3 regions of the Exiguobacterium sp. s91 genome follow, and region 1 is predicted to be linked to each of the others. Evidence: riboswitches for the same ligand, from Rfam matches in the RefSeq annotation. Region 1 holds a riboswitch; each other region holds the start of a gene.
What was found. Region 1 has a riboswitch for thiamine pyrophosphate ahead of KNQ06_RS06530 (ECF transporter S component). Riboswitches for the same ligand answer to the same signal wherever they lie in the genome.
Positions count from the first base shown of each region.

Region 2: it holds a riboswitch for thiamine pyrophosphate, as region 1 does, so the genes downstream of both, KNQ06_RS16120 (3-oxoacyl-ACP reductase) here and KNQ06_RS06530 (ECF transporter S component) in region 1, are expected to answer to the same signal.
Region 3: it holds a riboswitch for thiamine pyrophosphate, as region 1 does, so the genes downstream of both, tenA (thiaminase II) here and KNQ06_RS06530 (ECF transporter S component) in region 1, are expected to answer to the same signal.

Region 1 is NZ_JACSMZ010000001.1:1,274,045-1,279,898, reverse strand. It holds gene KNQ06_RS06540 (GNAT family N-acetyltransferase) at 1-226, shown strand, start outside; gene KNQ06_RS06535 (50S ribosomal protein L25/general stress protein Ctc) at 518-1,195, shown strand; TPP riboswitch at 1,291-1,390, shown strand; gene KNQ06_RS06530 (ECF transporter S component) at 1,491-2,063, shown strand; gene KNQ06_RS06525 (ABC transporter ATP-binding protein) at 2,060-3,589, shown strand; gene KNQ06_RS06520 (energy-coupling factor transporter transmembrane component T family protein) at 3,561-4,283, shown strand; gene KNQ06_RS06515 (NAD(P)/FAD-dependent oxidoreductase) at 4,339-5,370, shown strand; gene KNQ06_RS06510 (alpha/beta fold hydrolase) at 5,443-5,854, opposite strand, start outside.
Region 2 is NZ_JACSMZ010000005.1:113,996-119,849, forward strand. It holds gene KNQ06_RS16110 (TIR domain-containing protein) at 102-293, shown strand; gene KNQ06_RS16115 (LLM class flavin-dependent oxidoreductase) at 535-1,845, opposite strand; gene KNQ06_RS16120 (3-oxoacyl-ACP reductase) at 1,901-2,653, opposite strand; TPP riboswitch at 2,788-2,888, opposite strand; gene KNQ06_RS16125 (hypothetical protein) at 3,006-4,088, opposite strand; gene KNQ06_RS16130 (hypothetical protein) at 4,108-4,926, opposite strand; gene KNQ06_RS16135 (ABC transporter ATP-binding protein) at 4,923-5,603, opposite strand; gene KNQ06_RS16140 (GntR family transcriptional regulator) at 5,596-5,854, opposite strand, start outside.
Region 3 is NZ_JACSMZ010000001.1:1,924,289-1,930,142, forward strand. It holds gene KNQ06_RS10035 (glycoside hydrolase family 3 protein) at 1-1,106, shown strand, start outside; gene KNQ06_RS10040 (hypothetical protein) at 1,136-1,444, opposite strand; gene tenA (thiaminase II) at 1,496-2,191, opposite strand; TPP riboswitch at 2,265-2,371, opposite strand; gene KNQ06_RS10050 (DUF1002 domain-containing protein) at 2,565-3,446, shown strand; gene abc-f (ribosomal protection-like ABC-F family protein) at 3,723-5,522, shown strand; gene KNQ06_RS10060 (alanine/glycine:cation symporter family protein) at 5,719-5,854, shown strand, end outside.

The DNA of each region.
Region 1 (5,854 bases):
GACGATCGTTCATCCGTCGGCAACCGCTTTAGGAGACGCTCTTCGGATTCAGGGCTATCATGTTCAATATGAAAGCGACTATCTCGTCCGTAATCAATGGCTCCAAATTTCAACGATGGGACAGACGACGATGCGGCACATCGAACGTCTCATCCGCGTGTTGGTCCGTGAAAACCAACGCATCACCATAAAAAATGAAAAAAACGAAAGACCTCTCAACCCTTGATTTCAAGCGGTTTGGAGGTCTTTCGACTTTAAAAAATAAAAATTAGAGGTTTAAGGATTTAAAACATAGGGGTATAAACTCACTAGCACCGCATCAAACGGTGACTTACTCACACATGTTTCTCAATATCAGCGTAATGACCTGGGAGAGAAATGCAAAGTCACGAAAGCGTCAGATTCAAAGCGAGTCTGAAACCGATTGTCTTAGCATGTTTCATATTGTTCAGGACTTGTCCTGCTCCTACATTCATTACCTTTTGAGGGCTATACCAAATTCAAGGGGGAAATGAACATGTCAGTTAAATTAACAGCCGAAAAACGCGAGGTACGTCCACGCTCACTCCGTAAACAATTACGTCATGAAGGAAAAGCTCTTGGTGTCGTGTATGGTTACAAAGTGGAAAGTACACCAATCGCATTTGAAGAAAAAGAATTACTTAAAATCGTTCGAGAAAACGGTGAGAACGTCTTGATTTCACTGAAACTCGACGGTAAAAATATTAACGTCTTGATCAACCGTCGTGATATGGATGTCTTCACACCAACTGTCGATCACGTTGAATTCATCGCTGTTAAAATGGATGAAGAGACAGAAGTCGAAGCAGACGTTGTACTCGTCGGCGAAGCAGCTGGCGCTAAAGTCGGCGGATTCCTGTCACAGACACTCTTTAAAGTAACAGTCGCAGCTACACCAGATAAATTACCAGAGAACGTCGAAGTCGACGTCACGAACCTCGAAATCGGCGATTCGATTTCTGTTGCTGATCTTCCAGAACAAAAAGATTTCCGTATCGTCACAGAAGGCGACATTCAAGTCGCAGCTGTCGTCGAATCAACGCTTGAACAAGAGCTTGAGGAAATCGAAGAAGCAGAAGCTGAGGCACAAGCGGAAGCTGGTGAAGACAACGAAGCGGAAGCTACGGAAGAGTCTTCAGAAGAAGCAAAAGAAGAGAACGAAGACAACAAATAAGTCGTTTAACGATACGCCCTTCGTGGCGTATCGTTTTTTTGTGTCTTGACAATAGACAGAAGATTGCCTAAAGTGAACAGCGTATCATCTATTACCATATCCACTAGGGGAGCCCATTTGGCTGAGACGATTCACTTCGGACCCTTCGAACCTGATCTAGTTCATACTAGCGTAGGAAAGTGGAGCGATCACATCCAATGACTCCTGCTGCGCGCAGTTTTTCTGAGGACCGCTCTCTTTTTTACGGAGGGCGGTCTTTTTTGGCGTCTCCCCCATTCTAAGGAGGACGTACCTAATGCAAAACTGGAAAATGAAAGAAATCATGGTCATGATGATGCTCGCCGTCGCTTGCGGGGTCATCTATCTTGGTTGGTCAACACTCTGGTTACCGATGTCTGCGATCTTCGGACCTGTCGGTGCCAACTGGATGTTTGGGATCTGGATCATCGCGAGCCCGCTCGTCGCAGCAATCATTCAAAAACCAGGTGCTGCCCTCATCGCGGAAATCGTCGCGGCAGCCGTCGAGCTGTTCACGGGTAGTCACTTTGGCTTATCGGCTCTACTGATCGGGGTCTGCCAAGGACTTGGTGCGGAACTCGTCTTCGCGATGACGCGTTATCGCCGTTATGACACCTGGACATTGATGTTATCGGGTGTTGGAGCCGCAATTGGTAGCATTGTCTATAGTCTGATCGCGAACGGATTCGGTTACTACACGACGACGACGTTGCTTGCGACAACTGGCTTACAATTGATTAGTGGCGCATTACTGGGCGGCTTGCTTGCAGCGATTCTCGTCCGTCGCCTTGTTGCGACCGGTGTCTTGAACGGGTTTGCGGCCGGACGTGCGAAACGGGAAGTCGCATGATTACTGTCGACGACCTCAGCATCCGCTATCCCGGTCAGATGAAATCGGTGCTCGATCATGTATCGCTATCAATCGAGCAAGGAACGACCCTTCTGCTCGGACGAAGCGGGAGTGGCAAGACGACACTACTTCATGCCTTAGCCGGACTGACACCGGAGACGATCGAAGTCGAACAGACTGGAACCGTTACCCGGTCCGGTTCGGTCGGAGTCTTATTCCAAAATCCAGAAGAACAGTTCTGCATGGAAACGATCGGACGCGAAATCGCTTTTAGCTTAGAAAACCGGTCGATTCCGCGTGCGGAGATGGAGGGACGAATTGAACACTTACTCACACTTGTTGGTCTCCCTCTCCCCTTCTCGACACCGATCGCGAGTCTATCCGGGGGGATGAAACAGCGCCTCGCACTCGCCGCGGTCCTAGCGCTCGAGCCGACGATTCTATTACTCGATGAACCAACGGCTCAGATTGACCCGATTGGGCAACACGAGCTGATGGCGTTGATCTTTCGGATTCAGAAAGAACATGATTTAAAAATCGTCTTGATTGAACACCAACTCGATGTCTGTTTGCCGTATGTCGATCAGATCATCTTACTTGAAGACGGATCGGTGACTGCGACGGCGCATCCGCAGGATTTGTTCCCGCAGGCGTATACAGAGCTTCAATCGAAAGGGATCGCTGTTCCCTCTTTGTATCCGTACACGTTAGAGACGTTACCCATAGATGGACCACAAGCAGCGCGACTTCACGTGCTTCCTCCAGTCGCTACAGCAGGCACTGCCTTGTTACACGTCGCTGCATTATCGACGAAAGCCCCTTACTCGCTGACCGATGCGACATTTTCCCTGAAGACGGGAGAATGGGTGATGCTGCTCGGGGCAAACGGATCCGGGAAAAGTACGTTGCTTGCAACACTCGGTCGGTTGCTCTCGCATCAAGGAACATATCGGTTCCAAGAACGTCCGGCTCAGCGTTACTCCCGGCGACGCTTTTATGAGCACGTTGGCTATGTCTTTCAACAACCGGATCTGCAGTTTCTCAAACTGACAGTCGAAGCGGAAATCGACTGGAGTCACCGGGCAGCTACGAGTGATGAGCGCACAGCGTTGCTCGAACGACTGGAACTCGCATCTGTCAAACAGCAGTCACCGCTTGCGCTTAGTACGGGGCAACAACGACGGCTCAGCGTCGCGACGATGCTCGGGCAGTCGAAGGATGTGTTGTTGCTCGATGAACCGACGTTCGGACAGGACGGATTGACGACACGGCGGCTCATGGAACAGTTGTTGACGGAACAACAGAACGGAACGACGCTCGTCATGGCAACACACGATATGGAACTCGTCGCCCGATACGCGGATCGTGTCCTCGTCATGGAGCAAGGGCGGATTGCTTTTGACGGGCGTCCGAGCGAGTTATTCGCTGACGTTCCGTTACTCGAACGCTGTCAGCTACAACGTCCACTTTCGTACCAATTCCAGGAGGTGAAGCGCAATGCAGACAAACGCGTCACCGTTCGCTAAACTCAATCCTGTCATCAAGGGGAGCGGATTGTTTTTGATCATGTTTGCCTTAATTGCAACGAACGACTGGATCAAGACGTTGGTGTTCCTGAGTTTTGCTATCGCTCTGCTACTCCTCTCCGGGTGGGGTCCTCGCGATTTCTTGAAACGACTCGCACCTTACAGTCTATTATTCTTATTGACGTTCTGGATGATGGCAGCCTTCGGCAAAGGAACGAATCCTCTATGGTCGTTTGGTTGGTTTCATGTCACATCGGAAAGTGTCATGCACGGCTGGTTACTTGCCTTACGGATGGCAACGTTCGTCTGCTTAAGTTTCGCTTTCGTCACGACGACCGATGCGACCCGGTTCGTGATGAGCTTGATTCACCAAGCAAAGGTGTCGCCTCGCTTCGCGTACGGATTTCTTGCCGGGATCCGCTTTCTTCCACATTTGATCGAAGAAGTTCGCGTCTTACGGCAAGTCCGGATGATTCGGAACGTTCACAGTCGCTTTCCTGGTGATGCGTTCCTATCAATCGGCTTACCGCTCTTCTCGCGATCGATCCAGCGGGCAGAACGGATGGCGATCGCTTTCGAAGCCCGTCATTTTTCAGCAGAACGGACATATTATGAAGTGCCAGTCGTTGAGCGCCAGGATGTTATCTATCTCATGGTCATCCTCCTGTTCATCAGTCTTGTCTTTTGGCTATGATTACCGCCACCCGTATCCGGGTACATTCTAGCAAGACAGATTGAAGGAGAACGACATGAAACGAATCCTCTTGATTGGTGCAGGACACGCTCACCTGCATTGCATTACCAATGGACCCACAGAAGACGTCGAGTGGCTGATTTTAAATGCCTCGACGTACCAATATTACTCGGGCATGTACTCCGGACTTGCTGACGGAACGTACGATATCGATGAGATCCGTATCGACGTCGCCGCACTGTGTCGCGCCTATGATAAACAGTTCATCGAAGAGACCGTCATCAAAATCGACCCCGATGAAAAAGTCGTCTTCGGTGCATCCGGCAGACACTATACTTATGACGTCGTCTCGACGAATATCGGCTCGTTCGATTGGTCGGAAGACACGACACGATTATCGATCAAACCGAACTACCGGTTACCGGATACATTAAAGCGTCTGCAAAAAGCAAAGCGTCCGGTCGTGATTGGAAGCGGCGCAGCGGCCGTCGAGATGGCGGCGTCCTTGAAAGTGGCGGATGTGCCGATCACACTGATCACGGATCCCGAGTTACTTTCAGGACACCCCGCAGCGGAAGCGATTGCGAGACGATTAAAAGAACTCGATGTGTATTGGATCCGGGAACGTCCAATAGATGACGAACCATCACTCCGCTTCAAGCATCACCCTCCAATCGAGTCGGATGCGATCATCCGCTTAACGGGTGCGAAAGCACCGGCATTGTTTGCAGACAGCAAGCTCTATACGGAAGACGGGTTCCTACTCGTCAATGAACAGTTGCAAGCGCTCAATCATCCAAGTCTGTTTGCTGCGGGTGACGCGGCGACCCTCGTCGCCTATCCCGATATTCCAAAGAACGGTGTCACAGCTGTCCGGCAAGCACCAATCTTACTAGCAAATCTCTTACGGTACGTCCAGGAAGAGGCACTGCAAACCTATCGTCCGCAAACGAACTATTTGACGATTTTATCGATGGGACCACGTCATGCAGTTTCAATGTATGGCAATCAGTATTCGACTCACCCGTTCGGTTGGTACCTGAAGCGCTGGATCGATCAACGGTTCATGCGGAAGTATCGCCCTTAAAAGTGTGCGCCGGCGCACGCTTTTTTCTGTACACAAAAACAAGCCATGGACGGGTGTCCATGGCTTGTTGGATTAGACGGTTTGATTTCCTTTAACGTACGAGAGTAACGTTTCGTTGAACTTCTCTTGTTCATCAAGCAACATACCGTGCCCACTCTCTTCGAAGACTTCAAGTCGTGCATGTGGGATTCCCTTTTGCATTTCTTCCGCGAACTCGAACGGACAAACTTGGTCTTTTTTACCGTGGATGATCAACGTATCGACTTTGATGTTCTCGAGTTTTCCACGTAAGTCTTCATCACGTAATGCGATTGCTGACTGAATCGTACCGTGGGACGAAGCGGCGATGCTAAGACCATGGAACCATTGTTGAAGTGGTTCTGGATGCTCCTTCGCAAAGAAGATTTCCCCAAATCCTTTGAGCATCGACGGACGATCTTGTTTCGTGTCGGCAATCAACGCATCGACTTCTTCTTTCGTCATC
Region 2 (5,854 bases), on a different contig from region 1:
GAGGTCTTTTTGACTATATCTTGCTTAAGCTTGGTTGAAGTTGATAAAAAATACATACATGGGATAAACATCCTAAAATTCAATATAGAGCAAGAAAAAATGTGATATTTGAACTTGGATTTTTTTATGGAAAATTAGGTCGGTCAAATGTATGTTGCTTATTAAAACAGTCCGTTGAAAAATCAAGTGATCTTGATGGAATTGCATATATTCCTTTTACAGAGTCTATTGATGAAATAGAGTATGACACCCTTAAAGAACTAAGAGAATCTAATCTAAAAGTAAAAATTTGAACTGAATGTATGGCACAACATTTTTTAATCATTGCGTAAAAGAGTAGGAGCTTGACCTCTTATTTTAGAGATCACACTCCTGTTCTTATAATCTATACTTGCAAACATCATTTATCTTCAATAAGGTTTATCGTCTTATATTTATCGACCGTTTAATATGAACTGAAGAAAATTCATAGAATAAAAGAAGAAATGAGGCTTGATACTCCGTACTTTATCACAAGATGCTAGTTAGTATGGGTTACTCTACTTTCGTTACACCTAGATGTTCTCGAAGTGTATTTCCTGTATAGGTGTCTTTAAACAATCCTCTTTTTTGTAATTCAGGAATGATCATGTCTACAAAATCTTCTAAACTTGACGGTAGTGACGGCGGCATCAAGTTGAAGCCATCTGCTACTCCCTCGTTAAACCAAAATTCCAACTGATCCACAATTTCTTCCGGAGTACCAATCAATGTCAGGTGTCCTCCTCCTGCTGCTAAATAGCCTAATAGTTCTTTGAGCGTCGGATCTGTATCTTCGATAATCTCTAGAATCGTTCGGTAGCGTCCGATGGGTCCGGAAAATTCCTCGATCGATGGTAAGGTCGGAATCTTTGCTTCGAGATCCCATGTGGAGCAATCTTGCTGCAAAAAGAAACTCAATTGTTTCAACGCATTTTCAACCGGTAATTTTTCATCTAGTTCGGCTTTTTTGGCTAGTGCCTCTTCTCTTGTTTTACCAACATACGTTACTAAGCCTGGGTATATCTTAATCTTTCGATCTGGTGATTCAGTTTGTGTAATTTTCTTATGGAGTTTTTCACGAAAAGCATGGGCTTGTCTAAAATTCCATGACACAGAATATACGGCATCCGCATGTTTGGCTGCAAGGGCAACCCCTTCTTCAGAAGCCCCCGCTTGCATCGCTACTGGCTTTCCTTGGGGACTACGCGGCGTAGACAAAGGACCTTTTACGCTGAAATAGGCTTCAGAATGATCGATAACTTGTATACATTCAGGATCAATCAATTGGTTATCTGATCGATTCGCAAGAAAAGCCGCTTGATCCCAAGATAAAAATAGCTTCTCCATCAATGCTGCGAATTCGTTCGCCTTATTATACCGTTCCTCCCTCGGTGGAAGTGCATCCATCCCGTGGTTTAACGCTTCCCAATCCGTCATCGAGGTCACTAAGTTCCAGCCTACCCTCCCCTTCGTCACGTGATCTAGGCTTAGAAGTTGCCTTGCTGCTGTATACGGATTGGAGAACGTGCTCGATATCGTAGAAACTAATCCGATATGATCCGTCACTTGAGAAATAGCCGTTAGATTAATTAAAGGATCCAACCAAAAGGCAGGTAAATCAGTTGAATTATTAGCCGGAAAGGATTGATTGTCCGCAAAAAATACTGCATCCAAACGTCCAGCTTCCGCTATTTGAGCCAAACGCTGATAATAGCGACTCTCTCCGATCTCTTTAATCGCAGAATCAGGCATTAACCATGCGGCTTGATGATGACCACATCCATATAACAAAACGCCGATATTTAACTGATTTCTGTTCGTCATCTTCTGTTCACGAATCCCTTCTCTTACAAGCTGAGAATTTTTTAAAACGCCCGCTTTAATTCATCGTTAACCCACCATCGACTGTTACGTTTTGACCGGTAATCCCAGATGCTGCTTCTGATGCCAAAAAGGCAACCAGTTGAGCCACTTCTTCTGGGCTCGTCACTTTTTTCAACGGGGTCGATTGGGCAATGAAATCGAATACTTCAGCGGTTGTCACAGCACTCGCATCTGTGACTTTCAATAACCCACCGGAGACGACATTCACGTTTATGCCATATTGACCTAACTCTGCGGCTAGGTTTCGAGTAAAGCCAATCAGACTTGCTTTTGCTGTTGTGTATTCATGATAAGGAACGACTGGGTTTTGATAGAGGTTTGTTCCAATGCTGATGATACTACCGCTATGTCGTTCTATAAATTGTGGCAAAACACTTTGAATGATGTGAAACGCTGCTTTAAGTGTTCCATCCAGTTGATTTTGATAATCTTCCCACTCTAAATCGATAAACGATTTTTGCGCAACCGGATCAAATTTGAAGTCTACTAACGCATTATTCACGACAACATCGATTTGACCATAATGTGCTGTTGCGGATTGCATCATGCTCTCGACATCTTCCCGCTTCGTGACATCTGCATACAAGGCAATTGCATTCTCTACTCCCAGTTCGCTCACAAGTTGTTCTGCCGCATCCTTGCTTTTAAAGTAATTGATCACCACTTTAAATCCGTTGTGCACTAACACCCTTGCAATCGTCGCCCCAAGTCCTCGACTACTTCCTGTCACTAATACAGTTCTGCTCATTCTTATCCACTCCCTCATCCATTTTTGCAACTTAAATAGCGAAGTAATAAACAAAAAACGCAACTCTCCAAAAGGAAAGTTGCGCACGTCTAAATAATCACATAGCAAAGAACGATATCATCGTCTCCGCTTGTTCATCAGAGTTTACACTTCCCTACGCTAGTACGACCTAGTTCAGGTTCAAAGGGTTTGAGTAGCTACTCATCTCAGTTTAATAACACCCCTAGTGATTCTATTTAAGTTATCTTCACTGTAGTGGTCTTGAAAACCCCTGTCAATGATTCTGACAGATAAATTCATTTCTAGTATTCTAAAAAGCGAGTAAACGAGGTGAATCATGAGTCCATCACGATTACTCCGATACAGTGACATCCTGTACCAAACGATTCTTTTTAGCATTTTTATCTTTGATGATTCCTTGATACGAAATCGATTCATTTTTCGTATCGACTACCGTGACTTGGAAATCCGAATCATTGATATTAGCGATATGGTATAGCTTTCCCTGCGCAATCATCGTATAGGAGCCATTGAAGCGGTAAGCATGCTGCCCTTCCACTTTATGTTGCTTGACTTGATTCGTCTTAAAGTCATAGGTACTCCATTTGATGCTTTTACTTTTTTCTGAATCAAACGTACCGTAAGCGATCAGTGATTGGCTATTTTCATCAGCATTAAAGTTCCCTTCCGCTGCATACGCATCAAGTGCTTTGATTCGTTTGATACCTTTGCCGTTATCTAGATAATAAGCGCTATCTTTTTCTACCCCTTCCGCATCATATGCGATTTCACGATAGACAATTCCATAGTCGTTCACTGCCACATAATGACGCTCTTGATTAGTCTTGAGTTGCTTGGATTGAAGCGTCTCCACTTTTCCTTTTGCAAGGTTGAGTAATAACACCGTCGATTTTTCCTTTGCTCCATGATCATCCCGTTGGACGTATACGTTCATGCCGTCTTGATGGAAGACACGGATGTCAGCCATTTCACGATCCGGTACCGTTAAACGATGAGAAATCGTCTTTTTAAATTGTTTCTGTGTACTTTTGTCATAAGAATGATATTTCAACTGAGATGCCTTTACTTCAATTCCGTATGTCCGCGAGCCCATTTCACTAGTAAATACGTCTTCCTTAGAAAGAAAGCGATAGAAATCAGCAGGGAAGTCTGCAGCGTAGCTATTGAACAACCCTGTGAAATAGTTCTGCGACTCACTATGAGTTTGACCGTCCAATTGGATATTGTATTGAGTAGGCTTGATGTCTCCATTTTCAATCTCGATGTTTACTTTTTTAAGAGCTTCTGCATTTTCTTTTCGTATACTCTCGACTTCATAATCCGATCCTTTAATGCTTGCAGCGTAACCAAAATAACTGAGTAAGGTGACGCCAGCAATGCTTCCTACGATGATCATTTCCTTATATCGTCTCATGACTTCCTCCTTCTAATGATTAAATAGATACTTTATGGTTCAGTAGTCGAACACATTTCCAACTTATATATGCAAAATAGATGAGAATAAAGGAAAGATAGACGAATACCTGTTGATTCGGAATGAGAATGCTAGTCAAATCAAATAAGTAACGTAATGTAATGAATGGTACGATTAAGAGCGCTACATCCTTTGCGATCGTCAGCAAAGCTTTCCCTTTTTGATAGGACCGCTCTGTCAAAACGAACAAGAAGACCATCGTGATGACGAAGAGTGCGAGCGCTAGAATGACGAATGTATCGATTACATTGAAGGTATAGAGCATGTTCAACGCAGCTGACTCCCCGATGATTTTGGACGCTGCTTGTAAATGTTCCGGGAGTAACCATTCGTAGAGTCTACGACTTAGAAGAATCGTGATCCACTGGATGCCCATGAAACCACACACAAATACCAATACTGTTGTCAGTTTGGATAAGAGGATTGTGATGCGTTTACCCGGTAGCATCAATAAACGGTAGATGTACTTGGACTCGCCATACCAATCGCGGTACCAAATCTGAAAAGCATATAGAATCGTGAACATGATACCGATGGCAATCATGTACTTGAAGTAGTTGGTCGCATCGCCAAACGTCAACGGTCCATTCAATTGATCAACGGCTTCCATTTCCGTAAGTCGCTCTTTTTTCATCAAATCCTCCAGCTTGGATTGATAATGAAGAACCTGATATACGACCGATGTGAGTTCAACAATCACTAACATCGTCAATATCGAAAGGTATAGTTTGAAGCTTCGCTTGATTTCCTCGTTTGATAGCATAAAGAATTTCTTCATGTCTGATAAACCTCCCTCATTCGATCCTGTACTGATTTCCCGTAAAGCTCACGCATCTCTTCCGAGTCATCTTCCTGTATGATGGTCCCGTTCTGAAGAAAAATAACGCGGTCGATGAGATGTTCCACTTCTGCAATCTCATGAGTCGTCATCAAGATGCCCTTCCCTTCCATATAGTGACTAGAGAAGATCCACGCAATTTGTTCTTTCGTAAATAAATCAATCCCAGCCAACGGTTCATCGAGCAGTAAGTAAGGTCGATTCATCGCAAATCCAATCAACAGATTAACCTTTGCTTTATTCCCTTTCGATAAATTGGCGATGCGGTCTGTCGCCATCAGTTTAAAGAACCCCATCAGTTCCTCTGCTACTTGTTGATCCCAATCCGGATAATAGTCGCGCATATAGGCGACGGCTTCTCCGACGCTCATATACCCAGGCATCGTAGAAAGATCCGGTACGAAAGCGATGCTATCGTGGGTCGTTTTCCCATCCACTTTGATTGTTCCAGCATCTACTGGGACTAAGCCCATGATGGCTTTCAAGATGGTGGACTTCCCTTCCCCATTCAATCCGATGAGACAGGTCAGTTGATTTAACGGGACAGTGAACGATACATCGTTCAACACATTCTTTTTTCGACCATATGACTTTCGTAATCCACGGACTTCAAGCATTTAAATCACTCCTTTTTTGAATGTTGTATTCTTTCTCAAAATTAATGATGACCTCTTCTAATGGAATCTGGATTGCATATATCGAATCCACAAATTGCTTCACTGCATTTTCGAGAAGTTCTGTTCGCGCTCGATCGATGATGGATTGGTCCAGCGTCACCTTACTCGGCACGTTACGGTCAGTTGTAATCAACAGTTGATCTTCCAGTTCCTTATACACTTTTTGCGCGGTATTCGGATGAATTTTAAGC
Region 3 (5,854 bases), 650 kb from region 1:
GAATGCCGCAAATCGAACCCGAAGTCGTCTCATCGAAAAGCGGTACCTTCCCTTTACCTGCGACGTTATCGGATGATGTCATCACGGGCGTACTGCGCGAAAAACTTGGCTACGATGGCATCGTCATCACAGACGCGTTGAACATGCAGGCGATTGCCGACAACTTCACGGAATCAGAAGCCGTTTTAAAGACGTTTGACGCCGGTGTCGATATCGCGCTCATGCCGACGATCCTTCGTTCCGAGCAGGATGTCACAAAACTCGACCGGATTTTCAAGGATGTGATCGCAGCAGTCAAAGATGGTCGCCTCTCAGAGGAACGGATCGATCAATCGGTTGAGCGGATTCTGACACTGAAAGCAGAACGCGGAATTTGGAACGGTACGACTGACACGACATCCCTAGCTGAAAAAATCGCGCAATCGAACCAAATCGTCGGTAGTCCCGAGCATAAAGCAAAAGAACGTGCGATGACGGAAGCCGCGGTCACACTCGTGAAAAATGATCAGCGGACGTTACCATTCAAACCGAAAAAGAATGCCAACGTTCTTGTGATCGCTCCTGCGGCGGATCAAACGGACAGCATGAAAAAAACGATCGCTTCCCTACCGAAGAATCGGAACTGGCACGTGACGACAGCGAATTACTCGGCTACTACGCTACCGCTCGACCAAAACCCGACATTACGGGCGCAACTCGATGCAGCAGATTACATCATCGTCGGTTCCAACGTCAACACGAGTGCTAAACTACTACCTACTGCACCAGAACAAGCGATTCCGGCTTCGATCTTCCGCTATGCGAAACAAACGGATACACCATCCGTCCTGCTCAGTCTCCGTAACCCATACGATGTCGCCGTACAACCGGACGCACCGGCACACGTCCTCGTCTATGGCTTCAAAGGTGACCCGAACGGTCCAGACTCCGAAGCAGGCAATCTAAAATCAGCGGGACCGAACCTGCCTGCAGGTATCCGAGCGATCTTCGGAACGTTCAAACCGCAAGGCACTTTACCGGTTGATGTGCCGGTCTTTCAGAACGGTGTCTTTACCGATCAACTGCATCTTAAATTCGGTGACGGCTTTAAAAACTGGAAAAAATGAGGACATGATACACAAAAGACCGAAGCTCCTTAAAGGATGCCTCGGTCTTTTAATGATGGATATGCAGATTCGGCTTCTGCTTTCGCACGCTCGTAGACACGATGAAGTGAATAAGTCAACGAAGCGTAGAGGACGACGACCAGGACAGTCGCGATAGTTCTCCCCGTTGTAAAACCGAACTGAAGCAACACCTGAAAATTCTGAATCGTAGCATATGTTCCGTACACCGCCATCAAGATGGGAATGATGTACCCAACAAATCTCACTTTTACTTTTCCGAGCACCTGTTGCACGACATATGCCGCGAGAATCACAAGTGCGATCACGATGATTTCCATTCCAATCCCTACTTTCACTAAATGGTATTCCTAATTCTACCATTTATTGATTCAAGAAGATACCGCTCGTGCTGGAATCGTTTCGTAAACTGACGCAAACGTCTCTTCCGTCCACCCCATGTGCCAGAAGAGTAACTCATAGTAACAACTTGTCACGAAATGACGTTTCATCCGCTCGCGTTCCATCGGGCTCGCTTGTTCCGCCAGCGCATCAAGCCGTGCAATCTGTTCAAAGACGACCTTTTCAAACCATTCCGAGCTGTACGTGTCGATCCATTGCTGATAGATTTTTTCTTCCGGAGTACACGTCAGTAATTGCTGTCCGACTTCATAATACAACCAGTAACATGGCAAGATGGCAGCAATCGTCTCACCGAGCGTTCCTTCACTCGCATGATGCATGTGGGAGACATACGCATATGCTGTCGGTGCCGGTTCAAATGCTTCAAGATCTGCTTCCGTAATACCGAGCGGCTCAAAAAATGATTGATGTAAGCTCAACTCTGCCTCGTAAGTCGAAGTAGCATGCTCGGCAAGTGTCGCGATCGTCGCGAAGTCGTCTGCTTTTGACGCTGCCTTCGCTTGAATCTTCGCAAAGTGTTTTAAGTAATAGGCATCCTGCATGACGTAATGCCGAAATTTCGAGAGCGGTAACGTCCCCTCCCCGATTCCTTGTACAAATGGGTGCGTAAAACTACTATCCCAATACGCTTGTGCCGCTTGTTTGATTTCTTGTGTGAATGTCATGATCTCATCCTCCTCGTTTAGTATGAAACGAAAAAACACCACCCCGAAACACACGGGCATGGCGCAAGAAGAACAAGACTTGACGCCACTTCCCTCCGTAAGTACGAACTTAATCAGGTTCAAAGGGTCCGAACGTCTTCGTTCGTCTCAGTCGGTCTACCGACTCCCCTAGTGGTCATTATTCGATTCCCATCCACTATAGCATGCTGAAAATGGAAGTCAAGTTGTCCTCTTTTCGCTATACTATGGAGTGTCAGAAGACGGATGCCGTCTCCATCTACAGACCGATTCCGAACTTCTTTCGTTCTCGTACACTAACTTTAGTACCTGATACTATAATTCATTCTGTTACTTACAATTGGAGGATTTCATTATGCATACACCAACAAAAATCATGGCGTCAGCCGTTATCGCTTCTGCTCTATTACTCCCGACAGCCGCATCTGCCGAACAAGTCGTCGATAAGACGATCGTCACACTCGGGGAGTCGCTCGGCGCAAAGGATAAAGCATGGGTGCTTTCCCGTCTCAATGCACCGGAAGGCATCACACCGATCATCGCCACTTCTGCTGACGAAGAAAAATATCTCGGGAAAAACATTCCACAGTCGCAAAAAGGTGGCAACATGTATTCGTCGGCTAAGATCGAACTGACGGAAAAAGGTGATGGACTTTCCGTCTCGACGGAGAACATCACATGGGTGACAAAGGATATGTATCTCAACGCTCTCGTCACAGCGGGTGTCAAAGATGCCGATATCACGATCACTTCTCCCTACAAGGTGACCGGGACATCGGCACTGACAGGAATCATGAAAGCGTACGATCAAACTTCCGCTGAGACTGGAATTAAGTTAAGTGACGAACGCAAGGATTTAGCACAGCAAGAATTATCGGTCACATCAGACGTCGGAAAAACGGTCGGCACGGATAAAGTCGCTGACTTAATGAATGAGATCAAGGCTGAGATCGCCAATCAAAAACCGGAAACCAAAGTCGAGATCGAAAACCTGATCGTCCAAGTCATTCAAAACAACAATATCCAGTTGTCTGACGCACAAATGGACCGGTTGACGAATCTATTCAATCAAATGGAGCAAGCGAACATCAACTGGGGACAAATCGAGAGTGGTTTGAAAAATGCGGGGCAAGACATCCACGCGTTCGCAACATCAGAAGAAACGAAAGGTTTCTTCGCTAAATTATTCGATGGACTCAGTGACTTCTTCAGTTCAATCGCTGGCGTGTTCAAATAATTCAGACTTCCGTAACTGACAAAAAAATAGTAAACTAGAGATATCTGAAACGAAAGGTGGTGTGAAAAGATGGACTTTGCCGCGTGCAAACACTGGTTGATGGAACAATTGTATCTGTTGCGCGCGATTTTTCATGGAATGGCGTTCTAAGGCACCCGTCTGCCCTTTTTTAGAACTTCATGATTGAAAAATACAGCAAAGCGCATCTTTCACACGTGATGGAGAGTGCTATTTGCGCTCTCCTTTTTTTGATGCGCGCGAAAGGATCAATTGATTATGATGATTTGCGACATTCAACACCTAACCAAACAATTCGGAGGCGAAACGATCTTAACGGATGTTTCCCTCTTCTTAAACGAACACGACCGTGTCGGTCTAATTGGACGAAACGGGAGTGGCAAGACGACATTACTCCGCTTGCTCGCTCGCCTTGAGCAACCGGACGGTGGTGTCATCTATCAAAAGAGCGGTTTGACGATCGGCTATCTGGAACAACTTCCTGTATATAGTGAGACGATGACCGGACTCGACGTCCTTTGGACAGCGTTTGAAGACATCCTCGCGATCCGTTCTCGGATGCAACAGTTGGAGCAAATGATGGCGACAGCACCAGAGAATCTGGATGCGTTACTCGCACGATATGCGGAAGCGACGAATGCGTTCGAACAAAAGGATGGCTATCTACTCGACTCGAAAATCGAGCGCATGGTGAACGGGTTACACCTTCGTCCGTTACTCACTCGTCCTTTCCACCAGTTGAGCGGTGGTGAACAGACGAAGATTTGTCTCGGTCGCATGTTACTCATGGAGCCAAATCTGCTCATTCTTGACGAACCGACGAACCATCTTGATTTAGCTGCCGTGGAATGGCTAGAGCAGTTCTTACGGGACTACACAGGAACCATCCTGCTCGTCTCTCACGACCGGGTCTTCTTAGACGCCGTCGTCACCTCGATCGTTGAACTCGAGGACGGTGAACTGACAACCTATATAGGGAATTACAGCGCGTTCGTCGTCGAACGAGAACGTCGCTTGATGGAACAGTTCCACGCCTACCAAGAGCAACAGAAAAAAATAAAGAAAATGAAGGAAGCGATTCGTCGACTCCGGCAATGGGCAAACGAAGCGTCTCCACCGAGTGAGAAATTATTCCGTAAAGCAAAATCAATGGAACGAGCACTCGAGCGGATCGAACGGATTAAACGACCACAACTCGAAGCCAAAACCGCTGATGTCTCCTTCTCTTCCACTGATCACACGAGCCAAGTCGTCTTTCGCGCTGAAGAACTCTCGTTTGCTTACGGAATTCGCCACATTTTTGATGACGTCTCGTTCGAGATCATGGCACAGGATCGGATCGCGATCGTCGGAACGAATGGGAGTGGGAAATCGACGTTGCTCTCACTGCTGCTTGACGAATTATCACCAGAGGCAGGCACACTCACGCGTGGACCATCGAATCGGATCGGTTACCTGTCCCAGCATGCCCATTTCGAGGAGGACGCGCGGTTAATCGACTGGTTTAGAGACCGGATTGCCGTTCCAGAAGCGGAAGCCCGCCATATCCTAGCCCGGTTCCTGTTCTTTGGACCAACTGTCTTTCGGTCCATTTTGTCACTGAGCGGAGGCGAACGTGTGCGATTGCAACTCGCCGTCCTCGTTCATTCGTCGGTCAATGTATTAATTCTCGACGAGCCGACGAACCATCTCGATATTGAATCAAGAGAGACACTCGAAGAAGCACTCGAGAATTTTTCTGGTACATTGATTGCCGTCTCACACGACCGCTATTTCTTAAATCGGCTTTTTCCGCAGATCCTGTGGCTCGAAAATGGTCTGACGCGTTATCATGGTACGTATGCGTATGCTCAACAGAAGCGTACTGAGTTCGCTACGTCTTCCTCACTCCACGTAACCCCTCAAAAACCAAAACGCTTGTCACAACATGAGTTAGAAGTGCAGATCGAGCGGCTTGAACAGAAATTAGCAAAACGTGAAAAACCGACCGATACCGTTTCTAAAAGCATCCAACAGCAACTCGATGACCTATACGAACAATTGCTACAGTATGGATGATTTAGCTTTACTTGCCTGTCACTCTCGATACCGAGAGTGGCAGTTTTTTCGTTCACCTACAATGTTTTTAACTCCTAACATTTAGCTAACTTTATTAAGTTTTAAAATTTTATTTTATTTTGTTGTTGCTTATTGTCTGAAAATTCGTATAATTTAGCGTATAGCTTTTATTATTCTTTGGGAGGAATACACCATCATGAACGCCATTCAGCAAGTCATTCAAGGAAGTGTCGATTACGCCAACAACATTTTATGGTCGTATGTATTAATCGCTGTATTGATCGGCGGCGGGATCTACTTCACGATCCGAACTGGCTTCATCCAATTCACTT